Regions from separate parts of the Hydrogenophaga sp. 5NK40-0174 genome, predicted to be linked through region 1. Evidence: predicted binding sites of a transcription regulator. Region 1 holds the regulator's gene; the other holds the start of a gene.

What was found. Region 1 encodes HrcA, which represses chaperone genes, less so after heat shock. Its sites were predicted from a motif close to TTAGCACTCNNNNNNNNNGAGTGCTAA; they were not measured.
Region 2: groES (co-chaperone GroES) is a predicted target of HrcA. The motif match lies at 2,381-2,407, and genes of this name have one in related genera.

The regions. Positions count from the first base shown of each region.
Region 1 is NZ_BAABWG010000002.1:472,329-475,737, reverse strand. Features, by position in the region: gene ABWV89_RS07920 (RelA/SpoT family protein) at 1-96, shown strand, start outside; gene greB (transcription elongation factor GreB) at 119-682, opposite strand; tRNA gene ABWV89_RS07910 (tRNA-Arg) at 790-866, opposite strand; tRNA gene ABWV89_RS07905 (tRNA-Ile) at 894-970, opposite strand; gene hrcA (heat-inducible transcriptional repressor HrcA) at 1,020-2,042, opposite strand; gene ABWV89_RS07895 (NAD kinase) at 2,140-3,057, shown strand; gene recN (DNA repair protein RecN) at 3,200-3,409, shown strand, end outside.
Region 2 is NZ_BAABWG010000004.1:535,249-538,657, forward strand. Features, by position in the region: gene groL (chaperonin GroEL) at 280-1,926, opposite strand; gene groES (co-chaperone GroES) at 1,973-2,260, opposite strand; gene ABWV89_RS15975 (Lrp/AsnC family transcriptional regulator) at 2,521-3,018, opposite strand; gene ABWV89_RS15980 (4a-hydroxytetrahydrobiopterin dehydratase) at 3,181-3,409, shown strand, end outside.

The sequences.
Region 1 (3,409 bases):
AGGGACCGGATTCACCTGGCCACCGTCATGCGCAGCCTCAAACGCACGCCTGCCGTGGTCAAAGTGATGCGGGGCAAGCCATCCTCGACCCGCTGACCACCTGGACCACCCAGCCCTCTCAGGCCTGTGGCGTGTCCGGGTACCGCACCTCCAGAACTTCTACTTCCTGCTCACCGCCAGGCAACATCAGCCTGACCACATCCCCCTCGCGGGACTTGAGCAGCGCCCGCGCCACCGGCGATATCCAGCTGACCTGCCCTTTGGTGTTGTCGGCTTCGTCGATACCCAGGATGGTGATGGTCGTCTCCCTTCCATCGTCATCTGCGTAGGTCACGGTCGCACCGAAGAACACCTGATCGTTGCCCTTGTGCTGCGAAGGGTCCACCACTTCCGCAATCTCAAGGCGTTTGGTCAGAAATCGAATGCGCCGATCAATTTCTCGCAGGCGCTTCTTGCCATAGAGATAGTCCCCGTTTTCCGAGCGATCCCCGTTCTTGGCGGCCCAATGCACGGTTTCGACGATTTTGGGGCGCTCATCGTCGATCAGCCCGAGCAGCTCGGCCCTCAAGCGGTCGTAACCGGACCGGGTGATGTAGTTCTTGCCACCGGGTGTGGGCGGAGACGCGGCAAGGCCTTCGTCTTCGTCCGCGTCGTCGTTTTCCTTGGTGAATGCTTTGTTCATGACAGAGAAAACTCTACTTCATGCCGGCGGGCACCGTCGCTTTCAGCCACCTGAAAGCAAAAAAACAAAAGCCCACAGCTTTCGCTGCGGGCTTTGTCTTTGAAAAGTGGCGCGGCTGGCAGGATTCGAACCCACGACCCCTTGGTTCGTAGCCAAGTACTCTATCCAACTGAGCTACAGCCGCGCAAGACCGAAATTATAACATGCTTTTTGGTAGGCCGTGAAGGACTTGAACCTTCGACCAAAGGATTATGAGTCCTCTGCTCTAACCAACTGAGCTAACGGCCCCCGAATTCCGGTCCGGAAACCCCGATTGTAGAGGGTTCCAGAAGGGCCCTCAGGACTTGCCGCCGTGGCTGAGCGCGTTGCTGACCAGTTTGGACGTGACGTCGACGATTTCGATCATGCGGTCGTAGGCCATTCGCTGCGGCCCGATCACGCCCAGCGTCCCCACGACCTGCCCGTCGACTTCGTATGGCGCGCTGACCACTGACAAATCCTCGAACGGCACAACCTGGCTCTCGCCACCAATATAGATGCGCACGCCTTCTGCCTGATTGGAGACGTCCAGCAAACGGGCCAGCTGGGCTTTCTGCTCGAACATGTCGAACATGCGGCGCAGGTTGTCCATGTCGCGTGAAAACTCGTTGACCGACAGCAGGTTTCGTTCGCCGGCAACGACCACCTTGTCGTTCTCGCTGTCAGCTTCAGAGCCCACGTCCACGGCCGCCCGCATCAGGTCGGCGATTTCTCCTCGCAAAGCGTCCAGTTCCTGCTTCAGGCGCTCCCGCACAGCCTCGATATCGAGCCCCGCGTAATGCGCATTGAAGTAGTTGGCCGCTTCCACCAGCTGGGATTGATCGAAATCGCTCTCAGTGTGAATGATGCGGTTCTGGACTTCCCCTTCCGGCGATACAAGTATCACCAGCACCCGCCGCTCCGACAGGCTGAGGAATTCGATATGTCGAAAAACAGTGGTCCGGCGCGGCGCCATGACAACACCCACAAACTGTGAGAGATTGGACAGCAGCTGGGCGGCATGGTTGATCACCCGCCCCGGCTGACCCTGCTCAATGCCAGAGGACGAAAAGCCCTGGATTCGCGCATCGTCCCGGCGCGCTGTGAGCATGGTGTCTACAAACAAACGGTAACCACGCGCTGTCGGCACCCGTCCGGCCGAAGTATGCGGGCTGACAATCAGACCCAGCTCCTCCAAGTCGCTCATGACGTTGCGAATGGTGGCTGGCGAAAGCTCAAGGCCGGCCTCCTTGGAAAGCGTGCGCGATCCAACGGGCTGGCCGTCGGCGATATAGCGCTCGACCAGCGTCTTGAGCAGCAATTTGGAGCGGTCATCCAGCATGACGCCATTTTACGAAGCCCTCGCCTGTTTCCGGCCATTGACGCACAAGGGATAGCGAGTACACGCCGGGGCCGGCGCTCTATGTTGTAATTTGCGCATGTCAAAAGCCCCAGGCGCCCCGACCCCATCTGCTGCACCCCGTTCAGGGCTGAAGTTCGGCCATGTGGCCATCATTGGCAAGTTTCAGGCGCCCGGCTCCCGCGACGCCGTGGACGCCATCGCCCACACCTTGATGGACCTGGGCTGCGAAGTATCGCTGGAAGAGGAAACTGCCCACAGCACGGGGCTGTCCAGCTATTCGGCCATCCCGCTCAAGTCCATCGGCAAATGCTGCGACCTGGCACTGGTGGTCGGTGGGGACGGCACCATGCTGGGCGTCGGCCGTCAGATGGCTGAAGAAGGCATTCCCCTGGTCGGGATCAACCAGGGCCGCCTGGGCTTCATCACGGATATCCCGCTCGATAGCTACCAGGAAAGCCTGACCTCCATCCTCAGAGGCGAATACGAGGAAGACAGCCGTGCGCTGATGGACGCCGCTGTCTGGCGGGATGGCCACTGTGAATTCAGGGCAACAGCCCTCAACGATGTGGTTGTCAACCGCGGCGGTGCAGCCAGCATGATCGAGCTGCGCGTGGAGGTGGACGGTCATTTTGTGGCCAACCAGCGTGCTGACGGTCTGATCATTGCCTCACCCACGGGCTCGACTGCCTATGCGCTTTCTGCCGGCGGCCCCATGATGCACCCGGGTATTCCCGGCTGGGTCATGGTCCCTATCGCACCACACACGCTGTCCAACCGCCCGGTGGTCCTCCCGTCTGATCGCGAGATTGCCATGGAGGTGGTCGCAGGCAAGGACGCCAGCGCCAACTTTGACATGCACTCGTTCGCCAGCCTGATGCATGGCGACCGTATCGTTGTGCGCCGATCACCACACGCCCTGCGCCTGCTTCACCCTGTCGGCTGGAGCTATTTCGATACCCTGCGCAAGAAACTGCACTGGAACGAGGGTCACTGAACCCTCTCAAACCCGGCATCATCGACATTCGGCTGAGGGCTGTCGCAAAAACGGCATCGTTTCTTGCCACAATACGCATTTGATTTGTCTGTCAGGCACTTGACCTGCCCGGCTGACAGGACGCGTTTTACTCCTTTGCATCATGAGCCTCCGCCGCATTGCCCTGCAAGATTTCGTTATCGTGCAAAGTCTGGACCTGGATCTGTCTGGCGGATTCGGCGTGCTCACCGGAGAGACCGGCGCAGGCAAGTCCATCCTGATTGACGCCTTGCAACTGGTCCTGGGCGCCCGGGCTGATGCAGGCGTGGTGCGAGAGGGTGCCAGCCGTTGCGAGATCACCGCAGAGTTCGAC
Region 2 (3,409 bases), on a different contig from region 1:
GGCTTCGGTGTGCAATCGTGCGCCAATGAGGCCGCTACGACGCAGCATGAGACGTCATGGCAAGCCTTTGCAATGCGCGGTGTGGCTTCTCAGGAAAGGCTTGCCCAAAAAGAAAAACCCCGCGAAGTTATCGCGGGGCTTCGAGGTGTGCAGTCGCGAGCCAATAATGCGGCTACGACGCAGCATGAGACGTCATGGCAAGGCACAAGGGCGTAGGCAGTAGCATCGCTACGGCAAGCCTTTGCAACGCCGCCATGGCGCCTCAGGCAAGGAGCAACATTACATGCCCATGCCCATGCCGCCCATACCACCCATGTCACCACCACCCATAGGCATCGGTGCGTCTTCCTTCGGTGTCTCGGCAACCATGCACTCGGTGGTCAGCATCAGGGACGCGACGGAAGCTGCGTTCTGCAGAGCCGTCCGGGTCACCTTCGTTGGGTCCAGGATACCCATTTCGATCATGTCGCCATAGGTGTCGTTGGCAGCGTTGAAGCCGAAGTTGCCCTTGCCTTCCAGCACCTTGTTGATCACGACGGATGGCTCGCCACCGGCGTTGGAGACGATCTCGCGCAGAGGTGCTTCGATGGCCTTGAGGATCAGGTTCACGCCAGCTTGCTGGTCGGCGTTGTCGCCCTTGACTTCGCCAACGGATTGCTTGGCGCGCAGCAGAGCCACACCACCACCAGCCACGATGCCTTCTTCCACAGCAGCGCGGGTAGCGTGCAGGGCGTCTTCCACGCGGGCTTTCTTTTCCTTCATCTCGACTTCGGTAGCAGCACCGACTTTGATGACGGCCACGCCGCCAGCCAGCTTGGCCACGCGCTCTTGCAGCTTCTCGCGGTCGTAGTCGCTGGTGGCTTCTTCGATCTGAACACGGATCTGCTTGACACGTGCTTCGATGTCTTCAGCAGCGCCAGCGCCGTCGATGATGGTGGTGTTTTCCTTGCCGACTTCGATACGCTGAGCTTGGCCCAGGTCAGCCAGGGTGACTTTCTCGAGGCTCAGGCCCACTTCTTCGGAAATGACTTTGCCGCCGGTCAGGATGGCGATGTCTTCCAGCATGGCCTTGCGACGGTCGCCGAAGCCAGGTGCCTTGACGGCCACAACCTTCAGGATGCCACGGATGGTGTTGACCACCAGCGTTGCCAGGGCTTCGCCTTCGACTTCCTCTGCGATGATCAGCAGAGGACGGCTGGCTTTGGCCACAGCTTCCAGGGTAGGCAGCAGGTCACGGATGTTGCTGATCTTCTTGTCGAACAGCAGAACAAACGGGTTCTCCAGGATCGCGGCTTGTTTTTCTGGGTTGTTCACGAAGTAGGGGCTGAGGTAGCCGCGGTCGAACTGCATGCCCTCGACGACGTCGAGTTCGTTCTGCAGTGACTTGCCGTCTTCAACGGTGATCACGCCTTCTTTGCCGACCTTGTCCATTGCAGCAGCGATGATTTCACCGATGGAGGCGTCGCTGTTGGCAGAGATGGAGCCGACCTGAGCAATTTCCTTGCTGGTGGTGGTGGGCTTGGAGGACTTTTGCAGTTCGGCGATCAGGGCTTCAACAGCACGGTCGATGCCGCGCTTGAGGTCCATGGGGTTCATGCCGGCGGCGACATACTTCATGCCTTCGCGGACGATGGACTGGGCCAGAACGGTAGCGGTGGTGGTACCGTCACCGGCGTTGTCAGACGTCTTGGAAGCGACTTCCTTGACCATCTGGGCGCCCATGTTCTGGAGCTTGTCCTTGAGTTCGATTTCCTTGGCCACGGACACACCGTCCTTGGTCACGGTAGGGGCGCCGAAGGAGCGCTCGAGCACCACGTTGCGGCCTTTAGGGCCCAGGGTGGTCTTGACGGCGTTGGCCAGGATGTTCACACCCTCAACCATGCGGGCGCGGGCTTCACCGCCGAAAACTACGTCTTTTGCTGCCATTGTTCAGGTTCCTTTACAGAAAATTGGTGTTGTCAGAGTGAAGTGATTACTCGACCACTGCGAACAGGTCGTCTTCTTTCATGACCAGCAGCTCGTCGCCATCAACCTTGACGGCCTGGCCGCTGTACTTGCCAAACAGGACGCGGTCGCCGACCTTCACGCTCAGGGCTTTGGTTTCGCCCTTGTCGTTGGTCTTGCCTGGGCCGACGGCCAGCACTTCACCCTGGTCGGGCTTCTCTGCTGCGTTGTCGGGAAGCACGATGCCCGAAGCGGTCTTGGTTTCGTTTTCCAGGCGCTTGACGATCACGCGATCGGCGAGAGGACGAAGTTTCATTTCATCTCCTGTAGAGAGTTGGTTGGTTTGGTTGCAGTCATCAAACAGGACGGCCAACGTCAATGTCCGCCTCAGGGGCGGCCCTGTACGTTGACCGCAGATCGATGTGGGGAGGTGCTGTTAGCACTCAATCCCAACGAGTGCTAATGATAAGGGCGGTGTATGTCGATTTCAAGACGAGGTCTTGAAAAGAAAGGTGAAATACCGGGAAAACCCGATATTTCCATATGGCGAAATCAGTCTGTGCGGTTGGACGTTCTTCAATCCAGGGGCATCTCGCCCGATGACTTCAGCTCGTTGAGGCAGATGCTGGAGCGCACACTGCTGACGCCATTGAGCTGGGCCAGGGAGCCGAGCAGGAAGTCCGAGAGGCTTTTGAGGTCACGGGCGACGACCTTGCAGACATAGTCAAAGTCGCCGGTGACGGCGTGGCACTCCAGGATCTGGGGCATCTTGGCCACGGTGCGCTGGAATTTCTGCACTTCCTTGTGCTGGCCGCGGTCCATCGACACATGGACGAAGGCCATGACCCCCAGCCCCAGCTTTTCCCGGTCGAGCCGGGCTTCGTAGCCCCTGATGTAGCCCAGGCTCTCCAGTCGGCGGTGACGGCGGTTGCTTTGGGCGGGGGACAGGTGCACGGCCTGGGCCAGGTCCTGGTTGCTCATGCGGCCGTTGGATTGCAGCGCAGCCAGGATGCGCCGGTCGAGCCGGTCCAGTGATGATGGGTGCAAGGAAAGATCGCTGATGTCGTCACTCATGAAAGGGTCTCTCCTGTTGGTGTCTGAACCGGATGGGAAATGAGAGCAAATTGTCTTCGATGTGGATGAAACTGAACATCGGAATGACATTCATCCCTCCACCCGGTGTGATCATCAAAAAGCAAAAAGACATAAGGAAAAAAGGACATAAGGAGACTGCCCATGGCCACCCCCATCGATACTTCAGTGCTGCAGGCGCAGCTGACTCAGAAAGCCCCTTTGTGGACTGCTGGCGCAGACAAAACCAGCATTCAGCGATCGTTTCGCTTCGACGACTTTGTCCAGGCCTTTGCCTTCATGACCCGGATGGCAGAGGTGTCGGAGCGCATGAACCATCACCCTGAATGGTTCAATGTCTACAACCGGGTGGACATCACCTTGACCACACACG